Regions from separate parts of the Geodermatophilus sp. Leaf369 genome, predicted to be linked through region 2. Evidence: riboswitches for the same ligand, from Rfam matches in the RefSeq annotation. Region 2 holds a riboswitch; each other region holds the start of a gene.
The links. Region 2 has a riboswitch for cyclic di-AMP ahead of ASG36_RS19075 (M23 family metallopeptidase). Riboswitches for the same ligand answer to the same signal wherever they lie in the genome.
Positions count from the first base shown of each region.

Region 1 (5,333 bases), on a different contig from region 2:
TCGGCCACCGACTGGGCGGCCGACGTCGTCCCGCACCTGGCCTACGGCTTCGCCACCCACTCCACCCTGGCGGCCCTCGACCGCGCCTGACCCCTGCTGCACGAAGCGCCCTCCTCGTCAGGTCTCCTGACGGGGAGGGCGTTCCTCGTCAGGGGGGGGGTCCAGCCGCGCTCGTCGACGCCGCCGGGGACGGGGGCGGCGGGGTCGTAGGGCTGCCGGGTGAAGGTGAAGGTCGCCAGGTCGAGGTGGTCGGCGGCGATCCGCAGGGTCTCCCCCGCGTAGTAGCCGTCCAGGCCGACCCACGAGCCGTCGGGACGACGGGCGAACCGGCTGGCCCGGCCTCCCCGCCCGGGCAGCGGCCCCAGGTGCAGCAGGCCACCGGCCTGGGCGCGCAGCACGTGCGGCGCCGGGCCCCAGAACCAGACGCCGAGATCGGCCAGCGGCACCGGCGGGGCCTCCGGGGACCAGGCCTCGACCACCCGGGGCTCGGCGGCCCGCAGGTCGGCCAGCAGCCCGGGCACCAGCGGGTCCAGCCCGCTCGTGGTGTTGGCCAGCATCACCGCACCGGTCTGCTCGGCGCGGTCCACGAACACCCCGGCGAGGAAGCCGGGCATCGAGCCGCCGTGCCCGACCAGCGTCGCGCCGTCGGCCCGCACGACCTGCAGACCCAGCCCGTAGGCCGACCACCCGGCCGACGAGGAGTCCACCCCGGCCGGCTCGCTCATCTCGGCCAGCGTCGCCGGGGAGAGCACGTCACCGGTGTCACCGAGCAGGAAGGCGGCGAACCGGCCCAGGTCGGTCAGCGTGGCCCAGAGCTGGCCGGCGGCGTCCATGACGCCGGCGTCGTGCTCGGGCTCGGGCAGGACGACGTCGGCCCACGGGTGCACCGCGCTCCCCCGGGCGGCGACGCCGGAGGGTCGCGGCGTCGTCCGGCTCATCCCCAGGGGGCCGAGCACCTCCCCGGTGACGGCCTCGGCCCAGGACGTCCCGCGGTGCCGGGCGACGAGCTCACCGAGCAGGCCGAAGCCGAGGTTGGAGTAGTGGAAGCGGCGGGCCGCACCGAGCACCACGTGCTCGGGGGCCAGCGCGAGGTCCTCCAACGACCCGCCGGGGACCCGCTCCCACCACCCGCCGGGGCTCTCGCTGGAGGCCCCGGCCAGGTGCGAGAGCAGCTGGCCGACCGTGCGGTCACCGAACGGGGTGCCGGGGACGTGCGCCTCCAGCGGGTCGCCCAGGCCGAGCCGGCCCTCGTCGCGCAGCCGCATGACCACGACGGCGGTGACGGTCTTGCTGATCGAGCCGAGCCGGTACTGCACGTCGGTGTGCGGGTCGGCGACGCCCCCGCGGCCGGCCGACCACGCCAGCCCGCCGTCCCGGACGACACCGGCGACCAGGCTGGGGGCCCGCCCGTCGCGCTGCACCCGGGCGGTGCGGGCCAGCAGGGTGCGGGCCGTGGTGGGTGCGACGGGGGTGGGCTCGACCATGTCCCGCAGGCTAGCCAGCCGTGCGCGCGACGGTCTCCCCGAGCGGCAGCCGGCCGGTGCGGGCGGCCCAGCGCTCGAACCAGATCGTGGTGAACGGCGGGACCGAGGCGATCAGCGCCAGCGCCGCGGTCCGGAGGTCCCAGCGCAGCACCCGCCAGGCCAGGAACGACACCGCCACGTAGCCGACGAAGACCGCGCCGTGGATCGGCCCGGCCACCTGGACGCCGACCTCGGAGGTGCCCAGCACCCACTTGACGAACATGCCGGCCAGCAGCAGCGCCCAGGTCACCGCCTCGGCCAACGCGACGACGCGGAAGAGGCGGGCAACGGTGCGGGGCTCGGTCAGGGCGCTCACGACAGGTCCCAACGGCGCGCAGCCCGGGAGGGTCCCCGGGTGTGACCGACCTCCCGACAGCACACCGCCCCGGTCACCATCAGGTGACCGGGGCGGTGGGAGGTGTCGGCTGGGTCAGCCGGCGAGGCGACGCATCGCGGTGATGGAGCCCATCGTGTCGATGCTGGCGACCTTGACGACGTCACCCGAGGTGGGCGCGTGCACCATCTGGCCGTTGCCGATGTAGATGCCGATGTGGCTGACCGGGCTGTAGAAGGCGATCAGGTCACCGGGCTGCAGGTCGGCGCGGGAGACGGCCTGGCCCATCGAGGCCTGCATCCGCGAGGAGTGCGGCAGCGAGATGCCGGCGGCGGCGTAGGCGTACTGCACCAGGCCCGAGCAGTCGAAGCTGTTCGGCCCGGAGGCGGCCCACACGTACGGGTCGCCGCGCTGCGCCATGGCGGTGTCGACGGCGATCTGCGCGGCGGCGCTGTTGGCGGTCACCGCACTGCCGCCGGACGCCGAGGAGCTGGCGGCCGGGGCACTGGCCGAGCTGCTCGAGGACGAGGACGAGGACGACGACGCGCTGCTCTCGGTGGTGGCCGGGGCAGCTGCGGCGGCGGCCGCGGCAGCAGCAGCCGCGGCGGCGGCCTGCTCCTGGGCCGACAGCGCGGCGTACTCGGCCTGGTACTCGGCGATCTGCGCGTTCAGGGACTCCTGCTGGGCGGTCACGCTGTCCAGCTGGGCCTGGGCGTCGGCCGCGGTCTGCTGCGCGGCGGCCTGGGCCTGCGCGGCAGTGTCGTTGGCGGCCTGCGCCGAGGTGAGCACGTCGGTGTTGTGGGCGCCGAGGACGTCGAGGGTGGAGACCCGGTCGACGAACTCGCTGGCCGACCCGCTGGTCAGCATCGCCTGCAGCGAGCCGAGCTGGGTGTCGCCGGTGTAGGCGGTGCGCGCCACGCTGGTGACCGACTGCTGGGCCTGGCTGTAGGCGCTCTGCGCGGCCGCGGCGTCGGCGGCGGCCTGGTCGGCGGCGGCCTGGTCGAGCAGGAGCTCTTCCCGGGCGGTGTTGAAGTCCTCGGTGACGACCTCGAGCTCGTGGCCCTTGTCGGCGATGAGCTGGGCGGCCTCGGCGGCGGTGGTCGGCTCGGCCGGGGCGGACGAGGTGCTCGGCGCGTCCGTGGTGTCCGGTGCGGCGAGGGCCGGCGTGGAGGTCAGGACGACCCCGGCAGCGGCGAGGAGGGTGATCGCAGCGCGACGCCCCCGGAGGGCGGGGCGACGCGCGGGCATGCTGGAACTCGCCATGTGCGGCGGGTGGTCCTTTCTTCCAACGAGCCGCCTACCGGGTTAGCTGACGGATTCGGACGGGAAGTTCGCCCGGCACGTCGACCCTGGGTGGGTCGGTGCGTGCTTCACCCCAGTGCTGCGGTGGGTCCCCGGTCCGCTGCTCCTCGGTGCGCAGCGGGGGCTGCGCGGTGGTGCCGGTGGTGCTCACGAGGGGCGTGCGGTTCGGCGGCGTCCGGTCGGTGTCACCCAGGGGAGGCGACGGAACGATCCGTCCGGACGGGCCGACGGTAGGTGCGTAATACGTTCGTGACAACCGCCGAGACCCCTTTTGTGGACTTCCGCACCCGGGTCCGGTGAACACGCTCACAACGGGTGAGGAGATGCCTCCGTGCAGGGACTGGCGCGCCGCGAGTTCTGCCTCGTGCTGCTCCGCCGGATGGCCGACGTGCGGCCCGACCTCGTCGCTGCCGCACTGCCCCGGCTGGGCGCCACCCGGGCGCAGGCGCACGCCGCGCACACCCGGTGGCAGACGCTGCAGCACTCGGCCCGGCGGGGTGACCGGCACGCCGCGGTGCTCGGCCCGCCGGAGAGCACCGCCGCGCGTCCCTGGGGGGACCTCGAGCTCGTGGTCCGGCAGTGGGTGCTCCCGTTGTGGCCGACGCTGCGCTGGGAGGTCGTGTCCGGGCCGGGCGGGCAGGTGCTCCGCGAGCAGCTGGTGCGGGGCCCCGGCTCCCCCGCGCCGTCCGGCCTCCTCGTGTGGGAGCACGTGCTCGACGACGTCGCCGCGGTGGAGGGCGCCGTCCTCGAGCCCCCCGACGTCCCCACCCGGGACGTGGTGGCCCTGCCCGACGGCACCCGGGCGCTCCTGGTCTGGGGGCTGCTGCAGCGGGTCGACCGGGCAGGATGACCGGGTGCCGACGTTGACCGCCACCACCTGGGCCGACCCTCGGGTGCAGGCCCTGTCCGACGCCCAGCAGGCCGAGCTGCGCGAGCGGTACGACGGCCGGGGCGAGTCCGGCACCCCGCCCACGGCCGAGGACGTCGCGGTGGTCCTGCTGCTGCGCGAGGACGACGGCACCCCGGTCGGCTGCGGGGCGCTGCGCCCGCTGGAGCCCGGTGCGGCCGAGCTGAAGCGGATGTACGTCGTCCCCGCCGCCCGGGGTCGAGGACTGTCCCGGCTGGTGCTCACCGGGCTCGAGGCGACCGCCGCCGAGCGCGGGTGGCACACGCTGCGCCTGGAGACCGGCCCGCTCCAGCACGAGGCGATCGCGCTCTACGAGCGGTCGGGCTACCGGCCCATCGAGGCCTTCGGCCACTACCTGGACGAGCCCGACGAGTGGTCCCGCTACTACGAGAAGGAGCTGCCGTGACCGCCGCCCGGTACGACGTCGTGGTCGTGGGGGGCGGGCACAACGGCCTGGTCGCCGCTGCCTACCTGGCCCGCGCGGGCCGCTCGGTGCTGGTGCTCGAACGCCGGGCCGGTGTGGGCGGGGCCGCGGTCAGCGAGCAGGTGTTCCCCGGGGTCGACGTCCGGCTCTCGGCCTACAGCTACCTGGTCAGCCTGCTGCCCGACCGGATCGCCGCCGACCTGGACCTCGGCCTCACCCTGGCCGACCGGTCGGTGCACTCCGCGACCCTGCTCGATGACCGGGCGCTGCTGGTGGAGCCGGACTCGTTCCGGGCACTCACCGGCTCCGACGCCGAGTGGGCCGGCTGGCAGCGCCTCTACGGCCGGCTGACCACGCTGGCCGAGGACCTCTCCCCCACCCTCGTCGAGCCGCTGCCGACCCGGGCGGAGCTGGAGTCCCGGCTGCGCGACCCCCAGCTCTACCGCGACCTGGTCGAACGCCCGCTCGCCGACGTCGTCGCCGACCACCTCGACCACGACGTCACCCGGGGTGTCGCGCTCACCGACGGGCTGATCGGCACCTTCGCCGACGTGCACGCCGCCGACGGCCTGGCCGGCCGCTGCTTCCTCTACCACCTGGTCGGCAACGGGACCGGCCTCTGGCGGGTGCCGGTCGGGGGCATGGGCGCGGTCAGCGGCGCCATGGCCGCCTCCGCCCGCCGGGCCGGCGCCGAGTTCGCCACCCGGGCGACGGTCACCGCCGTCGAGACCCGGGACGACGGGGCGACCGTGCACTGGACCGACGACGACGGGACGACGCACGCCGTGGACGCCGGGCACGTGGTCGCTGGCTGCGCCCCCGCGGTGCTCGACGAGCTCACCG
Region 1 is NZ_LMQA01000002.1:621,055-626,387, reverse strand. It holds gene ASG36_RS11840 (hypothetical protein) at 1-90, shown strand, start outside; gene ASG36_RS11835 (serine hydrolase) at 42-1,484, opposite strand; gene ASG36_RS11830 (DUF3817 domain-containing protein) at 1,495-1,839, opposite strand; gene ASG36_RS11825 (C40 family peptidase) at 1,954-3,105, opposite strand; cyclic di-AMP (ydaO/yuaA leader) riboswitch at 3,136-3,289, opposite strand; gene ASG36_RS11820 (hypothetical protein) at 3,491-4,009, shown strand; gene ASG36_RS11815 (GNAT family N-acetyltransferase) at 4,014-4,472, shown strand; gene ASG36_RS11810 (NAD(P)/FAD-dependent oxidoreductase) at 4,469-5,333, shown strand, end outside.
Region 1: linked by a shared signal. The riboswitch ahead of ASG36_RS11825 (C40 family peptidase) and the one ahead of ASG36_RS19075 (M23 family metallopeptidase) in region 2 are both predicted to bind cyclic di-AMP.

Region 2 (5,333 bases):
AGACGGTCACGGTGCCGTCGTCGTGCTGGATGTAGACGGCCAGTCCGAAGCCTGTCGCCGGTCCGGCTCGCACGACCCGGCCGGCGACCGGGGCGTAGATGGGGGTTCCGATGGGTGCGGCGATGTCGAGCCCGTTGTGCATCTGCCCCCACCTCATCTCATAACAGGAGGTGAAGCGCCCGCTGGTCGGCGCCACGCCGCCACCTGCACTCGGGGGGCGCGGAGCCGTAGTGACGGGCCCGGGGCGAGGGGGGACCGCGGTGGCTGCAGCACCGCCGCCGACGCCTTGCCCGTTGCCGGCGCGTGCTTGGGCTGCCGTCTGGGCCAGTACCTGGGCAGCTGCCTCGGCTCGGTCTGCTTCCTCTTGCTGGGCGGCCTGCTGCTGCGCCTGCCAGGCGGCGTACCCGTCGCGCTGGCCCTGCAGTTCCAACAGCCGGATCTGGGCGTTTTGGAGTTGCTGTTGCAGGTCGGCCTGCTGGGTGGTCAGTCCGTCCAGGGCCGACTGCGCCAGCGCGAGTTCAGCGGTCGCGGTGTCAGCTGCCGCGGTTGCGGCGGCCTGCGCGTCGGCGCTGTCCTCGACCGCTGCATCGGCCAGTGACGTCGCATTGGCCTGTCGCAGCTGAGCGGTCTCCAGGTCCTCCAGCAGGCTGACCCGGTCAGCGGCCAGGTACTCCAGAGTGACGGCCTGCTGCAGCATCTGCGAGGGTCCTTCGGCGGCGAGCAGGGCGCTGATCCCGCCCAGGTCCCCGGCACGCATGTACGTCTCGGCACCAAGGTCCCCCACCGCCGTTCGCGCTGTCTGCGTGGCTAGCGTGGCCGCCTCCAGCTCCACCGCAGCCACGACCGCGGCCTCCTGGGCGCGGAGCAGGTCGGCCTCGGCGACGAGTTGGGCATCCGCGGCGGCGGCAGCGACGGCGTTGGTCTGCTCGAGTTGGGCCTGGGCGTCGGCGATGGTGGCAGCCAGACGTCCGACCTCGGCGGCCGCGGCGTCCTGCTCGTCCTGGGCGGCCGAGATCTCGGTGTCGCTGGGGTTGAGCGGTGCCGCCTGCGCCGGCCCGGCCGACCAGGTCAAGGCGATCACCAGCACGCCGACCGCCACGCCCACCCGAGGTCGCCGACGGCCCAGGCCGTGATCTTCACGGGGTGGGGGTGTTGCAGTGCTCACGATGCCCTGGCCTCCAGCGGATACGACAACTACCTGTCGTAGTACTAACGGCCGGCGTGGTGGCGTCCTTGAGTCCTCACCCCGAACGGGTCACCCGGGTCGGTCACCGGCTGGACCTCGGTCGGCACTGCTGGCCGCGCGACTGATGGTCAAGCGCAGCGACCCCCCAAGGTGATGCCACGCTGGGCGAGCCATGGAGCCGGATTGGTGCGGGTGGCATAGAGGCCACCCACATGGGTCTCGATGTGCAGGTGCGGGCCAGTGGATTGGCCCCGGTTACCGACCTCGGCGATGAGCTCCCCCGCCTCGACCACCTGACCGGCGGTGACGAAGAACTGGTTGATGTGTCCGTAGAGGGTGATGGTGCCGTCGGAGTGCTGGATGTAGACAGCGAGCCCGAACCCGTTGGCCGGTCCGGCGTTCAGGACGACGCCCCCCTCGGGGGCGTAGATGGGCGTGCCGATCGGGGCAGCGATGTCGATGCCGTTGTGGTTGGTGCCCCACCGCGCTCCATAACAGGACGTGACTTGGCCGGCCACCAGCTCACCGCCCGAGGCGGCCACCGCGGCCTGACCGGCGGCGACGACCGATTCGGGATCATCCACGCCCTGTTCGGTGAGGGCTGCGACCTGGGCAACCTGCAGCTGCTCTTGAAGGGCAGCGCGCTCCGCGGATGCTGCTGCGTAGCCCTGCTGAGCCTCAGCCAATCTGGCTGCGGCATCAGCATCGGCCTGCTGGGCTGCACCCAGCGCCTCCTGCTGGCGCAGGACGGCTTCCTGAGCGCTCGCATCGGCCGTCTCCTGCTGTCCCTGGACCTCCTCCAATGCGCTGATGTCTTCGGCGCGGTCATCAGCCAGCAGCGCCAGCGTGGTGGCGCGGGCCAGAAGGTCCTCGGGATCATCGGCCTCCAGCAGGAGCCCAGCCTGGGCGAGGTCACCCGAGCTCATGAACGCCGCCCTCCCTGCGGCGGCCACCTCGCTCTGCGCCTGGTCCGTCGCCGCCTGGGCGGTCTGGGCTGCTGCAGACGCCGCTGCGGCGGCGGCGGTCGCTGTGTCCAGCTCCAGGGCGGCCAGTCGGGTCAGCTCGACCGTCGATTCGGCCTCGACGGTGGCCTGGTCCAGCCGTTGCTGGGCTGCCTCAAGCAGGCTCTCCAGACGCGCCGCCTCCTGCGGGGCAGTCTCCTCACCGGGCACGCCGGCGGACGTTCCCGGGGACGGGGCTGCCGCGCTGTCCGTGGGCTCTGCCGGTGCCGCTGATGCGATGCCGGGACCTGCGGTCGCGGCGAGAGCCCAGAGCAGGGCCAGGACAGCCGGACGCCCCCGTGGTCTCAAGCTGCGGGCGCCCCGCGTGCTGCGGGCGCCGTGGAGGGGGCTGAGCTTCTGGGGAGGGTCGTGCAGGGTCGCCACAGTGCAGCGGGCTCCGTTCTTCCTTCCACCGACCGAGTTAGCTGACGGGTTCGGGCTGGAAGGAGCCCTACTGCGCGGTGGCAGATTCACCCCAGGAACACATGGGTCCCCGGCCCGCCGACTGACCCGCAGAGGTCAGGCGACGATTAGGCGGGTCTGCCCAAGGACCCAGGAAGGGCGCGTGGCCTGAGCAGACGCCATCAAGCTACTAGCTTGACTAGTAGAGGTCACGTTCCGGTCACGACCGCCTGTATCCCCCGGCGTCGTGTTGTCGCACAGGGTCGGGTCCTGATGGCTCAGCGTGGCGTAGCCGCCTGGTCAGGAGTCCGAGTTTTCTGCCTGCAGCACCGGACTCGGTGAGCGCGACGCTCGAGCCAGTGCCCAGACCGCGATCGCTCCGGCTGTCATCAGCCCCACCAGTAGGAACACCACGGCGGCATGTCGTTGGTCGGTGAGTGCAGAAGGGCGCCACGCCGGGTCGATCTCGGTCCACCAGCCCTCCGCCAGCGCGGTGGGCCAGGTCAGCAAAGCAACCGAGACGAGCACGTGGATGGTGGTCCAGCCCGCGATCCACCACCCCCGCAGCTTGCGGGGGATGTCGCTGTCGAACCAGGACCGCACGAGCACCATGCCCGCGGTGAAGGTCGCGATCACAGACACCACGTGGGCGGCGTGGGATCGCATGACGATCTCCAGCACGGGGCCGGTGTACCCCAGGTAGACAACGACCACGAAGAGGGCCAGGGCTGGTGCGGGCCGGCGCAGGACGAGGGCGGCGCGGCTGGAGGTGATGGCCTCCAGCCACTGGGCGGCCCCCCGGTTGTCATCCATCACTGGTTCCGTCGCGGGTGATCGACGGTCGAGGTGGTCGGTGAGCAGCTGACCCGGTGCTGCCCGGAGAACCAACGCTGGCCCGAGCAGGCCGAGCAGGAGGTACTGCAGGGCGTGGGCGGGTGCAGAGACCAGGGCGTAGCGAGCAAGCCCGCTGGTCGTTGCCACCAGGAGCACGGTGGCACCGCCCAGTAGGAGTGCAGTGCGCCAGGAAGGCCACGACTGCCCGGCCTGGGTCCTCCTGCGCACTGCCCACACGTACGCCACCACCGCGCCGGCGATCAGGACAGGGAACAGCGGATCGGGGTAGGGCTGCCACAGTTGGGTCCACCACTGTCCTGGGGTGGGGTTGGGTGGGAGAGGGAAACCCAGAGCGTCGAAGGCGCTCCCCTCCTCCTCCCCCGGATTTGGCGTGGTTTGCGGGGTAGGGGTGCGCGACAGGGACACCGCGACACCGATCGTCGCTGCGAAGACGAGCACTTCGCTGATCGCCAAGCGGCGGAAGGCACGGTGGTCTCCCCGGGCCAGGCTGGGGAGGGTCCGGCGCCGGTGGGCCCACCCCAGCCCGCCCAACGCCAGCAGCGCAGCTGTCTTGATCACGACCTGTCGGCCGTAGTCGGTGTCAACCAGATCAGCGACGCCGGTCAGCCGCGTCGCGGCTGTGAGCACACCACTGAGGGCGACGAGCAGCACGAGCAGCGGTGCAACCGCGCTGAACCGGGTCACTGCCACCTGCAAGGCGGCGATGGGCACCCGGCGGATGAGGATCAGGGAGAGCACCCCGCCGGCCCAGGCGAGCACCCCGAGTACATGCAGCGCCAGACCGGAGATCGCGGCCTGGTGACTGCCCGATCCGGCGGCGTGTCCGGTGAACACCGGGGGGAGGCTGGCGAGCAAAGCGATGAGGAGCAGCGCCGCGCTGCCTGCTGTGGTGAGCACCAGCCGGGACCCGATGACCAGGACGAGGGTCAAGACCGCTACTGCGGCTTGGGCCTGGCCTTGCGGGATGGTCGTGGTGAAGGAGAACAGGCCGCGTGCGCTCACCGACGCCAGGTCGGTGCCCAGAAAATCCGCCAGCTGCAGGGGTGCCACCAGGATCGAGCTGAGCAGCCACACGGCTGCCGGCCAGGTCGCCATCCGTGTCCAGCGGTAACCCGCGACACTCATCTGCCGGTGCCCGGGGGCCAGTAGCGCAGCGGCCATCAGGCACCCCGCTGTCGCTACCGCCGCCAGGTCGCCCACGACCCGGGTCACTGGGATGGCCCAGGTGACCGCGGCCGAGGTGGCCGGTATCCCGGGCAGCGCCTCGGCGACGAGGGAACCCGACGCCCACAACAGCGCCAGGGTCGTGCCGACCCCGATCATCAGAGCGCTGAGTGTGATGACCGGTCCCGCCGGCATCGGCCACCCCCGCTGCCGCCGCGTGGACACAGCGGGGGCGACCACCATGACGTCCCCTGAGGACATCTCTGCTGAATGGGCGTCCGCTGGTGCCGGCGCCGCCCCGGGGTCGGCAGGTTCTGCTCGTCCCGCCCGCGCGGGTTGCCTTTCGCCCGCCGCTGACCCGTGCGGTGCCTCGTCGGGGCCGGCGCTCACGCCTTGTGACTGAGCCGGCGGCGGCGCGCGAGGGTGAAGCTGATGATCAGCAGGATCGCCAGGATGGCCAGACCAATCATCGTGGCCACCGAGATGCCCCCTGAATCGCCTGTCTGGGCTGCTTCATCAACAGCCGGTGTGGCCGCGCTCGGCGTGGTCGGTGTCGATGCAGCCGGCGTCGAGTCCGCACTCGGGGGGGCCGTGCTTTCGGCGGGAGTGGGGTCGGCGGGGTCGGCGGTGACCGCCGCTGGGGTGAAGGTGAAGCCGTAGGTGCCTTGGATGGTGTGGCCGTCGGCGGACACGATCCGGTAGGAGACCCCGTAGGCACCGCCGCC
Region 2 is NZ_LMQA01000005.1:4,818-10,150, reverse strand. It holds gene ASG36_RS19080 (M23 family metallopeptidase) at 1-1,105, opposite strand, end outside; gene ASG36_RS19075 (M23 family metallopeptidase) at 1,315-2,358, opposite strand; cyclic di-AMP (ydaO/yuaA leader) riboswitch at 2,585-2,734, opposite strand; gene ASG36_RS19070 (cytochrome c oxidase assembly protein) at 2,890-4,767, opposite strand; gene ASG36_RS19065 (copper resistance CopC family protein) at 4,995-5,333, opposite strand, start outside.

Region 3 (5,333 bases), on a different contig from region 2:
CTGCCGGGGCGGGAAGTCGTTGGTGACGACCAGCACCCGGGTCACGGACGCCAGTCCTGGGCCGCGGCGACCCGCTGGGCGGTGGTGGGGTGCGAGCCGAAGAACCACTGCCAGGCCGCCGGCGGGTCGGGCTGGTTGAGGTTGGCGACCGCCAGGCGGCGCATCACGTCCTCGAAGGCGGCCGGGTCGTCGGTGAGGTCCAGCGCGTGCTGGTCGGCGCGGGCCTCCAGCTGGCGGGACACCCCGTTCTGCACCGGCGTCGACAGCAGGGTCGCGGCCGCCACGAGGAACAGCACCAGCGGCACCACCCGGGGGTCGCCCGGCCCGTCGGCACCGGCCCGGCGCAGCAGCGGGGCCGAGCCGAGCAGCCAGCCGAGCAGCGCGACCCCGGCCCCGGCCCCCAGCGCGCCGACCAGGGTGCCGGTGAGCACGTCGTCGGTGGCCACGTGGCCCAGCTCGTGCGCCGCGATGGACTCGATCTCGGCGTCGGGGAGCTCGGTGAGCAGGGTGTCGTAGACGACGATCCGTCGCGTCGAGCCGAACCCGGAGACGTAGGCGTTGAGCGCGGTGGTGCGCCGGCTGGCATCGGCGACCAGCACGTCCTGCACCGGGGAGCCGGACTGCTCGGCCAGGTCGAGCAGGTCGGTGCGCAGCTGGGAGGCCGGCAACGGGGTGAAGGAGTTGAACGCCGGCTCGATGACCACCGGGTAGAGGAACGACCCGGCCACGACCAGCCCGGCCGCACCCGCCCCGGCCCAGGCCCACCAGGTGCGGGGCGCCCGGCGGGCGAGCCCGACCAGCAGCAGCATGCCGAGCGCGGTGAGTCCCGCGGTGATCCCGGTGTCCACCGCGACGTCCCGGGCCCACAGCGGCCAGCTGCGGGTGGACAGGCCGTACCGGTGCCGGACCACCTCGCCGTAGGCCGACAGCGGGAGGGAGACCAGCCTGCCCACCACGGTCAGCGCCACGGTGCCCAGGAGCACCCGCCACACCCAGCCGCCGCCGAGCGGGCGCGCCACGGCGGTGACCAGCCGGGCGCCCAGCGGGGTCAGACCCAGGACCCCGGCGACGAGGAGGCCCAGCGCCAGGTTCGCCAGCGACGCCGGCCGCAGGGCCCCGACGAAGGCGTCGGCGCGGGAGAGCTGGTCGGCGGTCAGCCCGCCGGTGGGGTCGGTGACCTCGGGGGTGGCCGCCCACGGGATCCGCACCCACAGCACCACCACCAGGGCGACGCCGAGGACGGCAGCGGTGAGCAGGGCACGACGACGGGGACCCACGCCGGTGATCCTAGGAAGCCCGGCTGTGCGTCCCCGTCGGTGCCGCGCCTCAGACGAGCCGGCGCGCTCCTGCGTAGCCGGACATGTCCACGCTGCCGACCTTGACCACGTCACCGGAGGTGGGGGCGTGCACCATCATCCCGTTGCCGATGTAGATCCCGATGTGGCTGACCGGGCTGTAGAAGTACACGAGGTCACCGGGCTGCAGGTCCCCGCGGGCGACCGGGCTGCCCATCCGCGCCTGGGCCGCGCTGGAGTGCGGCAGGGAGATGCCGGCGGCGGCGTAGGCGTAGGACGTCAGGCCGGAGCAGTCGAAGCTGCTCGGGCCGCCGGCACCCCACACGTAGGGGTCGCCGCGCTGGGCCATCGCGGTGTCCACGATCGTCTGCGCCGCGGCGCCGTCGGCGACCACGGTCGCCGGTGCCTCCACCTCGGGGCCGCTGTGCGCGGTCACGACGACCTGCTGCTGCGCGGCGGTCAGGGCCGCGTACTGCGCCTGGTAGGCCGCGATCTGCTCCTGCAGGTCGGCCTGCTGGGCGGTGACGGTGTCCAGGGCCTGCTGCGCGGTGGCGGCGGCCTGGTCGGCGGCGGTCTGCGCCTCGGTCGCGGTGCGGCCGGCCGCGGCGACCTGGGTGACCAGGTCGTTGGTGTGCCCGGCGATGACGTCCAGGGTGCTGACCTGGGCCAGGAAGTCCTCGGGTGAGCTGCTGGTCATCAGCGCGCTGAAGCTGGAGGGGTTGGTCGTGTACGCACTGCGGGCGACCGTGTCGAGCTGGGTGCTGAGCGTGGCCAACTGGGTCTGCGCGGCGGTGACGGCCTGCGCGGCGGAGGCTGCGGCGGCCTGGTGGTCGGCGAGCTGCACCTGTGCGTCGTTGACCTGCTCGGTGACGACCTCGAGCTGGTGGTTGGCCTCGGCGACCAGTGCGGTGGCCTGCTCGGGGGTGGTGGCCTCGGTGGTGGACCCGGTGGCCCCGGTGGCAGCGGTGCCCGGGTCACCCGGCGCCGCGTAGGCGGTGCCCGGCAGGACGGTGAGGGTCAGCCCGGCGACGGCGCCGAGCAGCATCCCGCGGCCGAGGCGACCGGAGAGACGGGTGCGCCGCGGACCGGTCGGCAGGTCGGGGAGCGCCGGGACGATCAACGCCGCGGGGATGTGCGGGCGGGTGGTCGAGGACGGGATCGGTCCTCGGGCGGTGCGGTGGGACGACACGTGTGCGCGTGCTCCTCATCCTCCTCGACCGCCTACCGGGTTAGCTGACGGGTTCGGGCAGGAAGACGACGCCCTATCCCCGCACGCACCACCGTTCGTGGCGCCCGCGGAGAACTCACCCCAGTGCTGCGGTGGGTCCCCGGTCCGCCCGCCCCGGAGGGTGGGCAGTTCGGCGGTGACCGGTCGGTGTCACCCGGTGGGGCGACGTCCAGCCGACCGGACGACCCCACCGTATCGACGCCGGGGACCTCCGTGGAGAGGTCGATCCGGACCCCGAACGCACAGGAGGTGCCATTTCGGACCGCTCTGCTTCGGCACGTTCTGCCCAGCTCGACGGGAGCGCGGCGTGCCCCCACTCAGCCGACCTCGCGCCTCGTCGGGGGTTGGTGCCGCAGTGGCGGGACCAGTCCAACCTCTGCCAACGCCCGGACCGCGCGACGCTCGACGTCGTCGAGCTCCACGACCACCCCGAGAGCGGGAGAACCGGACCCGCCGGGCGTGTCGGTCGGCCCGGACACCCAGGCGCTGCCCAGGTCGGCCACCACGTCCTCCCGGGGGTGGCCCACCGCCGGCCGCCGGGTCATCGGCACCACGGTCGGGTCGCTCCCCCGCCACCCCGGCGGGGCCCCGAGCAGCACGGTGACGACGCAGTCGTCGCACCCCTGGCCTCGGACGGTGCAGGTGTCGCAGTCGATGAGCACGGTGCCTCCTGGCGGCGGTCGCAGGACCGGTCGGTCCGTCGCCGCGGACGCTAGGTGTCCCCACCGACATTTCCGGGTGCGCAGGTGCACACCCGCCCGCTCAGGTCCCGGCGAACTCCCAGTGCCAGGGCTCCTCGCGGCCGTTGCCCTGGTCGGCCCAGGTCGGGTGCACGAAGCCGAAGCGCCCGGCGTTGCCCACCATCCAGGCGTACTGCGCCGTCCCGTAGGACTCCACGCCGCCGCACAGGTCGACCGCCAGGCCCCACCCGTGGTTGCTCGTGCCGGGCACCGCCGCCAGCGCCGGCTTCTGGCCGTAGAGCGTCACCTGCGCGGCGTAGCCGCGGTAGGAGTCGGTGATGCACAGCGGGCTGCCGAACCGGCCGGCGAAGGCCGCCGACAGGGCCCGCCAGGCCGCCGCGGCGTCACACCGCAGCGCGTGGCCGGCCACGCCCAGGGGACACAGCGCCGAGGGCGGGATCAGCCCGTTGGGGTAGCCGCCCCACGACCGGCTGCCGTCGTAGCTGGCCGGGTAGAGGGAGTTGCCGCACTCCACCGGCAGCGCACCGGCCGTGGCGCCCGGCACGGCGACCGCCGCCCGGGGCGGCAGGCTGGGTCGGCCGATCCCGAGCAGCTGGTCGACGGGCACCGAGCGGACCACCACGGCACCGGCCCGTCCGTCGGCGGCGAGCATGGTCTGCGGGTCCAGGGCGATCCCCACGTGGCCCAGACCGGACTCCGCCGTCCCCAGGAAGACCAGGTCGCCGGGCAGCACGTCGGCCGTGGCCACCGGCGTGGTCGTGGCGAACAACTCGCCCTGCGTCGCCGGCAGCGCGATCCCGCCGGCGGCGTAGGAGGCCTGGACGAGAGACCCGCAGTCGTAGGACGCCGGGCCCGCCGTGCCCGGCGCGTAGGGCAGGCCGAGAGCGCCCATCGCGGTGCTGACCGCGGCGACCGTCTCGGCCGGCAGCACCAGCAGCGAGCTGGGCTGGCGGGGCAGCTGCGCGGCCCCGGGCTGGGCCGCCCCGGTCGAGCCGCCCACCGGCGCCAGCCCCGCGGGAACGCCGGCCGCCGGGTCCTGCAGGGCGGCCGCCGGCGGCAGGGCGACCCCGGCCGCGGTGAGCGAGTCGACGTAGGCCTGCCAGTTGGCCGCCGTCCGGGCGTTGACCTCCACCTGTTCGGCCTGCAGCTGCGCCAGCTGGCGGTCCACCGCGCCCAGGGCCCGGTCCAGGTCCGCGGTCACCGCCGACGCCGCGGCCTCCAGCTCGCCCACCTGGGCCGCGACCTGGTCGGCCTGGGCCGCACTGCCGGCCAGGGCCTGGTCGGCGGCTGCCTGCTCGGCCAGCGCGGCCTGCCGCTGGGCGGCAGCCGCGGTGAGCACGTCGTCGGCGGCGTCGTCGACGAGGTCCAGGTAGCCCATCGCCGCCACGACGTCGCCGGGGTCGCTGCCCGACAGCAACAGGGAGAGCGCCGTCGGGGCGCCGCCGTCCCGGTAGACGGCGGCGGCGTAGCGGCCGACGGCGACCTGCTCGGTCGCCAGGGCCGTCTCGGCAGCGGCCACCCGGGTCGCGGCGGCGTCCGCGGCCTGCTGGGCCCGGGCGAGCTCGGTCTGGGCGGCAGCCACGGCGGCCTGGCGTTCCTGCAGGTCGCCCTGCACCTCCGCGGCCCGGGTCTGCAGGTCGGTGAGCTCGGCGCTGTCCAGGACACCGGTGGTGCCACCGGGCTGCGAGCTGGGGGCCGCCGTGGCGGTGGGGGCGCCCAGGCCGAGCACGGCGAGCACCGTCCCGACGACCAGCACCGAGGACACCCGACGACGTCGCACCCCGTCCACCTCCTGCTCACCCGCGGCGACGGCGTCGTCGACCTCCGGGCACAACGAGCGGACAGTGCCGGGGTGATGCCCGCCACGCCCGCGGGGAGGGCGCACCTCACCCGCACGTGTGTTCGACCCGACGGCGCGTCGGGGCCAGGACTGTCGGACCCCCGACCTAGCGTCCGCGACGTGCCCGGTCCACTCCTCCCCCAGCCCGTGCTCCCGCGTCGCTTCGAGCAGGTGTCGATCGACGACCTGGGCACCCCGCTCGCCGAGGTGACCTTCGTGGTCGTCGACCTGGAGACCACCGGCGGTTCCGCGCACACCGACGCGATCAC
Region 3 is NZ_LMQA01000001.1:335,381-340,713, forward strand. It holds gene ASG36_RS01620 (glycosyltransferase family 4 protein) at 1-45, opposite strand, end outside; gene ASG36_RS01625 (M48 family metallopeptidase) at 42-1,277, opposite strand; gene ASG36_RS01630 (C40 family peptidase) at 1,327-2,484, opposite strand; cyclic di-AMP (ydaO/yuaA leader) riboswitch at 2,500-2,669, opposite strand; gene ASG36_RS01635 (hypothetical protein) at 2,841-3,185, opposite strand; gene ASG36_RS01640 (M15 family metallopeptidase) at 3,286-5,058, opposite strand; gene ASG36_RS01645 (DEDD exonuclease domain-containing protein) at 5,185-5,333, shown strand, end outside.
Region 3: linked by a shared signal. The riboswitch ahead of ASG36_RS01630 (C40 family peptidase) and the one ahead of ASG36_RS19075 (M23 family metallopeptidase) in region 2 are both predicted to bind cyclic di-AMP.

Region 4 (5,333 bases), on a different contig from region 2:
GCGGCCGCTACCGGTACGGCAACCAGCCGCTGGTCCTGCAGTGGAATCTGGCCCGGCTCGCCGAGGCACTGCTCCCCCTGCTGCACGCCGACCAGGAGCAGGCGATCGCCCTGGCCGTCCCCGCCCTGGAGCGGTTCGTGCCCGCCTACGAGGCTGCCTGGGCCGGGCGCATGCGGGCCAAGACCGGGCTGCCCGCCGGCCTGGCCGACGACGTCGCCGGCCCGCTGGTCCGAGACCTCCAGGCGCTGCTCCAGGCCGCCCACCCCGATCACACCACCTTCTTCCGGGCCCTGGGGCAGGCCGCCCGCGGGGACGTGGAGCCGGTGCGCGAGCTGGTGCTCGACCTGGCCGCGATCGACGAGTGGCTGGCCCGCTGGCGCGCTGTCGGTCCGGACGCCGACGCGATGGACCGGGTCAACCCCGCGGTCGTCCCGCGCAACCACCTGGTCGAGGAGGCCCTCGTGGCAGCCACCGACGGCGACCTCGAGCCGTTCACCCGGCTGGTCGCTGCAGTGACCTCGCCGTTCGACGTCCGGCCCGGGGACGAGCGGTACACCGAGCCGGCCCCGACCGACTTCGGCGCGTACACCACCTACTGCGGCACCTGACCCCCGGCGAGGCCGGTGGGGCTGCTGCGGTTGACGGACGGGCCCCCGACCAGGACCGTTCCCCCATGACGGCCTCCCCGCAGACCCACCGTCCCGGTGGCTGGGTGCTGGACCGCCGCGGCCTGGGCCGCGGGGTCCGGGTCACCCACCACCCCGAGCTCGGGGTGGTGAACCTCAGCGTCTGGCGGGAGAGCACCTGCGTGGGCACGGTGCACCTGACCGGTGCGGCGACCGCGCAGCTCATCGGGGCGCTGTCCACCGAGCTGGCGCACCTGGGCGCCGCGCCCTCCCCCACCGTCGGGCTGGTCGCCCTCGAGGAGCGGATCACTGCTCTGGAGGGCCGCCGTCCGGCCTGGCGGCGGGCGATCGACCGGGTCACCGGCCCGCGGCGGAGACCGCTCCCGCCACCGCCGTACCCGCTGCACGTGGTGCGCTGAGACGCAGCCGGGCCCGCCCCCACGAGGAGGACGGGCCCGGGGCGCGCTGGGTCAGCGGTAGTTCACGTGCACGTGGTCGAAGTGGTTCGCGGTCGTGCCGCCGCGGTCCTCCATCATCGACCAGGAGCCGTTGGGCGACCCGAGGTAGCGCTGCTCGTAGATCAGGTAGTCCACGCCGAGCTCGTCCCAGTGCGCGATGTGGTAGGCCACGATCGCGTCACCGAGGCTCTGATCGGTCATCACCATGTAGTCCAGCGCCCTGCCCGACGGGTGGCCGCCGGGGTCGGTGGCGCTGGGCCGGGTGCCGCCCAGGGTGATGCTCCCGGCGCCGGGCACGTTGCTCACCACGGCGTCGGCGGCGGCCCGCACCGAGGAGGCCACCGGGCCGGAGGTGTTGGAGATCCGGGCGACCGAGCTGGCCGAGGTCGACGAGGACGCGGTGACCGCGCCCGACCCGGCGGAGGACGAGGACGGGGACGACGCGGCGGCCTCGGCGGCGGCAGCAGCCTCGGCCTCGGCGGCAGCGGCCGCTTCGGCCTGGGCAGCGGCGGCAGCTGCGGCCTCGGCGGCCTGCGCGTCCAGCACGGCCTGGTCGGCGGCGGCCTGGACCTGCTGCGCGGCGGTCTGCTGGTCCTCGCGGGTGCTGCGGCTGGCGGCCATGTCCTGGAGGGCGGCGATGCTGCGCTCGGTGTCCAGCGAGGCGGGGTCGGCGCTGAGGCCCAGCTGCTGGGCGACGCTGGCCGGCTGGGAGGCGGCGGCCGACGCGTCGGCCTGCTCGGCCGGAGCGGAGGAGAGCACGACGTTGGCGATCAGCGCGCCGGCAGCGACGACGCCGAGGTACAGGCTCGGGCGGCGGCGGAGGGCGGCGATCCGGAACGCGGTGCCGGTGGCGCGACCACGCCCGGAGGCGGTCGATCCCGTGCGGGTGGTGCTCGAGGTGGAGCAGGGTTCCATGGGTGCGGTGGCTCCGTGGGGCAGGTGTCTTCCGACGTGCCGCCTACCAGGTCAGCTGACGGGTTCGGGCGGAAGCAGCCCTACCTGCACACCGGACGGAGGTCCGGAGCGCGGGATTCACCCCAGTGGATCGGTGGGTCCCCGGCTCGCCCGAAGGCGACTCAGCGGCGTCCGACCGGGCTCCCCGGGTGGGGACGTGACGGTCGGTCGGACCCGGCCACGGTAGCCGGGGCACCGGCTCCTGCCAATGCCGACGCGCGTTTTCGTCAGGTGACGGTGCTCGCGCACGACGTCAGCGGACGGCGATGCCCGCCGCCGCGGCCAGCGCGGGCGCCAGCGTCGTCAGGGTCGCTGCGTCCACGACGCCGTCCCGCAGCCCGGTGACGCCCTGCACGGCCGAGAGGTCGCAGCCGGTGAACGAGGTGCGCACCAGGGTGGCCTGGGCGAACCGGGCCTGGGCGAGCCGGCAGTCGACGAACTCCACGCCGTCGAGGGAGGCGGCGGTGAGATCGGCCTCGGTGAGGTCGCAGCCGGTGAACCGGACCGCCCGCAGGGTGGCGAACCGGGCGTCGAGACGGGCGCCGCGCACCTGCGTGAACGCCACGTCGCGCAGCCCGGCGCCGGCCAGCGACACCCCGGCGAGCCGGCTCTCCCCGACCGCGACCCGCTGCCACTGCGCCTCGCCCAGGTCCAGCCCGGAGAGGTCGCAGGCCTCGACCTCCAGGTCGGTGAACCGGGCCCGGCCCAGCCGGCCCCCGATCAGCCGCAGGTCGGCGAACCGGGCCGCGACGACCTCGACGTCCTCGGCGTGCAGCTCGTCGGCGTCCCCGCGCACCGAGACGCCGGTGACCAGCTGCTCGAGGTCGACGTCGGCCAGGTCGACGGTGCCCACACGCGACGGCACCACCGGCGCCTTCGGGCCGGTGGTGCCGGAGCGGGTGGTGCGAGGTGCCAACTGCTCAGTCGAGGTAGTCGCGCAGGACCTGCGAGCGGCTGGGGTGGCGCAGCTTGGACATCGTCTTGGACTCGATCTGGCGGATCCGCTCACGCGTCACGCCGTAGACCTGACCGATCTCGTCCAGCGTGCGCGGCTGGCCGTCGGTGAGGCCGAAGCGCAGCCGGACGACGCCGGCCTCGCGCTCGGACAGGGTCTGCAGGACCCCGGTGAGCTGCTCCTGCATGAAGCCGTAGCTGACGGCGTCCACGGCCACGACGGCCTCGGAGTCCTCGATGAAGTCACCGAGCTGGCTGTCGCCCTCGTCGCCGATGGTCTGGTCCAGCGAGATGGGCTCCCGGGCGTACTGCTGGATCTCCAGCACCTTGTCCGGGGTGATGTCCATCTCCTTGGCCAGCTCCTCCGGGGTGGGCTCGCGGCCCAGCTCCTGGAGCATCTCGCGCTGTATGCGGCCCAGCTTGTTGATGACCTCGACCATGTGCACCGGGATGCGGATGGTGCGGGCCTGGTCGGCCATCGCGCGGGTGATCGCCTGGCGGATCCACCACGTCGCGTAGGTCGAGAACTTGAAGCCCTTGGTGTAGTCGAACTTCTCCACCGCGCGGATCAGGCCCAGGTTGCCCTCCTGGATCAGGTCCAGGAAGGCCATGCCGCGGCCGGTGTACCGCTTGGCGAGGGAGACCACGAGGCGCAGGTTGGCCTCGAGCAGGTGGTTCTTGGCGCGCTCGCCGTCCCGGATGATCCAGTTCAGGTCGCGCCGCATGGTCGTGGACACCTTGGTGTCGGTGTCGGCCAGCTTGTGGGTGGCGTAGAGCCCGGCCTCGATCCGGCGGGCCAGGTCCACCTCCTGCTCGGCGGTCAGCAGCGCGACGCGGCCGATCAGCTTGAGGTAGGCGCGGACGGCGTCGGTCGAGGTCGCCATCGCGGCGTCCTTGCGCGCCTTCTGCAGCGCGAGCGACTCCTCCTCGTCCCACTCGAAGGACCCGGCGGGAGCGGCGTTCTTGTCCTCCTCCTCCGGGGTGTCCGTCGAGTCGGTGTCCTCGTCGGTCTCCGTGGGGGCGATCTGGACGGCCTCGACGTGGTCGCCCGCCAGGCGGGCTCCGGCTCGACCCGCGGTGGGAGCGGGAGCGGTCTCGGGGGTGTTCTCGTCGACGACGGTCTGGGTCATCTCGCCTCTCTCGTTCAGAACATGCGGCATCGCGACGACGCGGGGCGTCTGCGCGGAGGGGCCGGCCGGGCAGGGCGGTGGGTACCGCCGGAGCTGGAGTGGGGGGCGGGAGCGGCATCGCCGTTCCTGACTCACTGGACATGGTAGTCCGCTCCGGGCCGGAGTTCGACGATGCAACCACTTCCGTCCCCGTGGACACCTGTGTCCGGACTGTGCGACGGGGCCGACGGGGCTCGTAGGGTGCCCCGTCGTGAGCTCCCCGCACCAGGACACCGGGCCGGACCAGCAGGCCGCTGAGCTGCACGTCGTCGACACCCCGGTCGGTCCGGTGCGGGCCCGGCGGGACGGTGCCGTGCTCCGGGCGACGGGCATCCGGTACGCCCGGGCCGGGCGCTTCCAGGCACCGGTCGCCGAGCCGCCGTCGACCACGCCGCTCGACGCGACCCGGCCCGCGCCCGCCTGCCCGCAGCTGCCGGTGCCGCTGCTGGACCAGGTGCTGCCCGGCCTGTCCGCCGGCCTCGGGGCCGACGAGGACTGTCTGCGGCTGTCGGTGACCGCCCCCGCCGACGTCGTCCCCGGCGAGGACCTGCCGGTGCTGGTGTGGCTGCACGGCGGGTCCTACGTGTCCGGCGCCGGCGACCTCCCGGTGTACGACCCGACCGCGATGGTGTGCGAGCAGCGGGTGGTGGTCGTGGCGGTGACGTACCGGCTCGGGGTGCTCGGCTTCGTCGGGGACGGCGGGGACCGCCCGGCCAACCTGGGCCTGCTCGACCAGCTGGAGGCGCTGCGGTGGGTGCAGCGGGCGGTCACCGGCTTCGGCGGCGACCCCGGGAACGTCACCGTCTGGGGGCACTCGGCGGGGGGCGACGCCGCTGCGCACCTGCTGGTCGCCGCCGGCTCCCGGGGGCTGGTGGCCCGGGTGATCGCCCAGAGCGCCCCGTTGGGCATCTCCCGCGGCCGGGCGGCGATGGGCGACGCGATGGCCGCCCGGGCCCGCGAGCTCGTCGACGTCGACACCCCGGTGGAGGACGCCGTCGCCGCGCAGCCGGCGGTCGCGGCCGCCGCCCGCCGGGCCGGACTGCGGGCCACCATGCCCTTCGGCACCCGGTACGGGCACGCCCCGCTGCCCGCCGAGGACGAGGTGGACGACGCCTGGCGGGCGGTGGCCCCCGGCGTCGACGTGCTGATCGGGCACACCGACCGGGAGGTGG
Region 4 is NZ_LMQA01000004.1:2,044-7,376, forward strand. It holds gene ASG36_RS16365 (YdiU family protein) at 1-608, shown strand, start outside; gene ASG36_RS16370 (hypothetical protein) at 674-1,045, shown strand; gene ASG36_RS22015 (hypothetical protein) at 1,097-1,999, opposite strand; cyclic di-AMP (ydaO/yuaA leader) riboswitch at 2,024-2,176, opposite strand; gene ASG36_RS16380 (pentapeptide repeat-containing protein) at 2,292-2,891, opposite strand; gene ASG36_RS16385 (RNA polymerase sigma factor) at 2,959-4,122, opposite strand; gene ASG36_RS16390 (carboxylesterase family protein) at 4,373-5,333, shown strand, end outside.
Region 4: linked by a shared signal. The riboswitch ahead of ASG36_RS22015 (hypothetical protein) and the one ahead of ASG36_RS19075 (M23 family metallopeptidase) in region 2 are both predicted to bind cyclic di-AMP.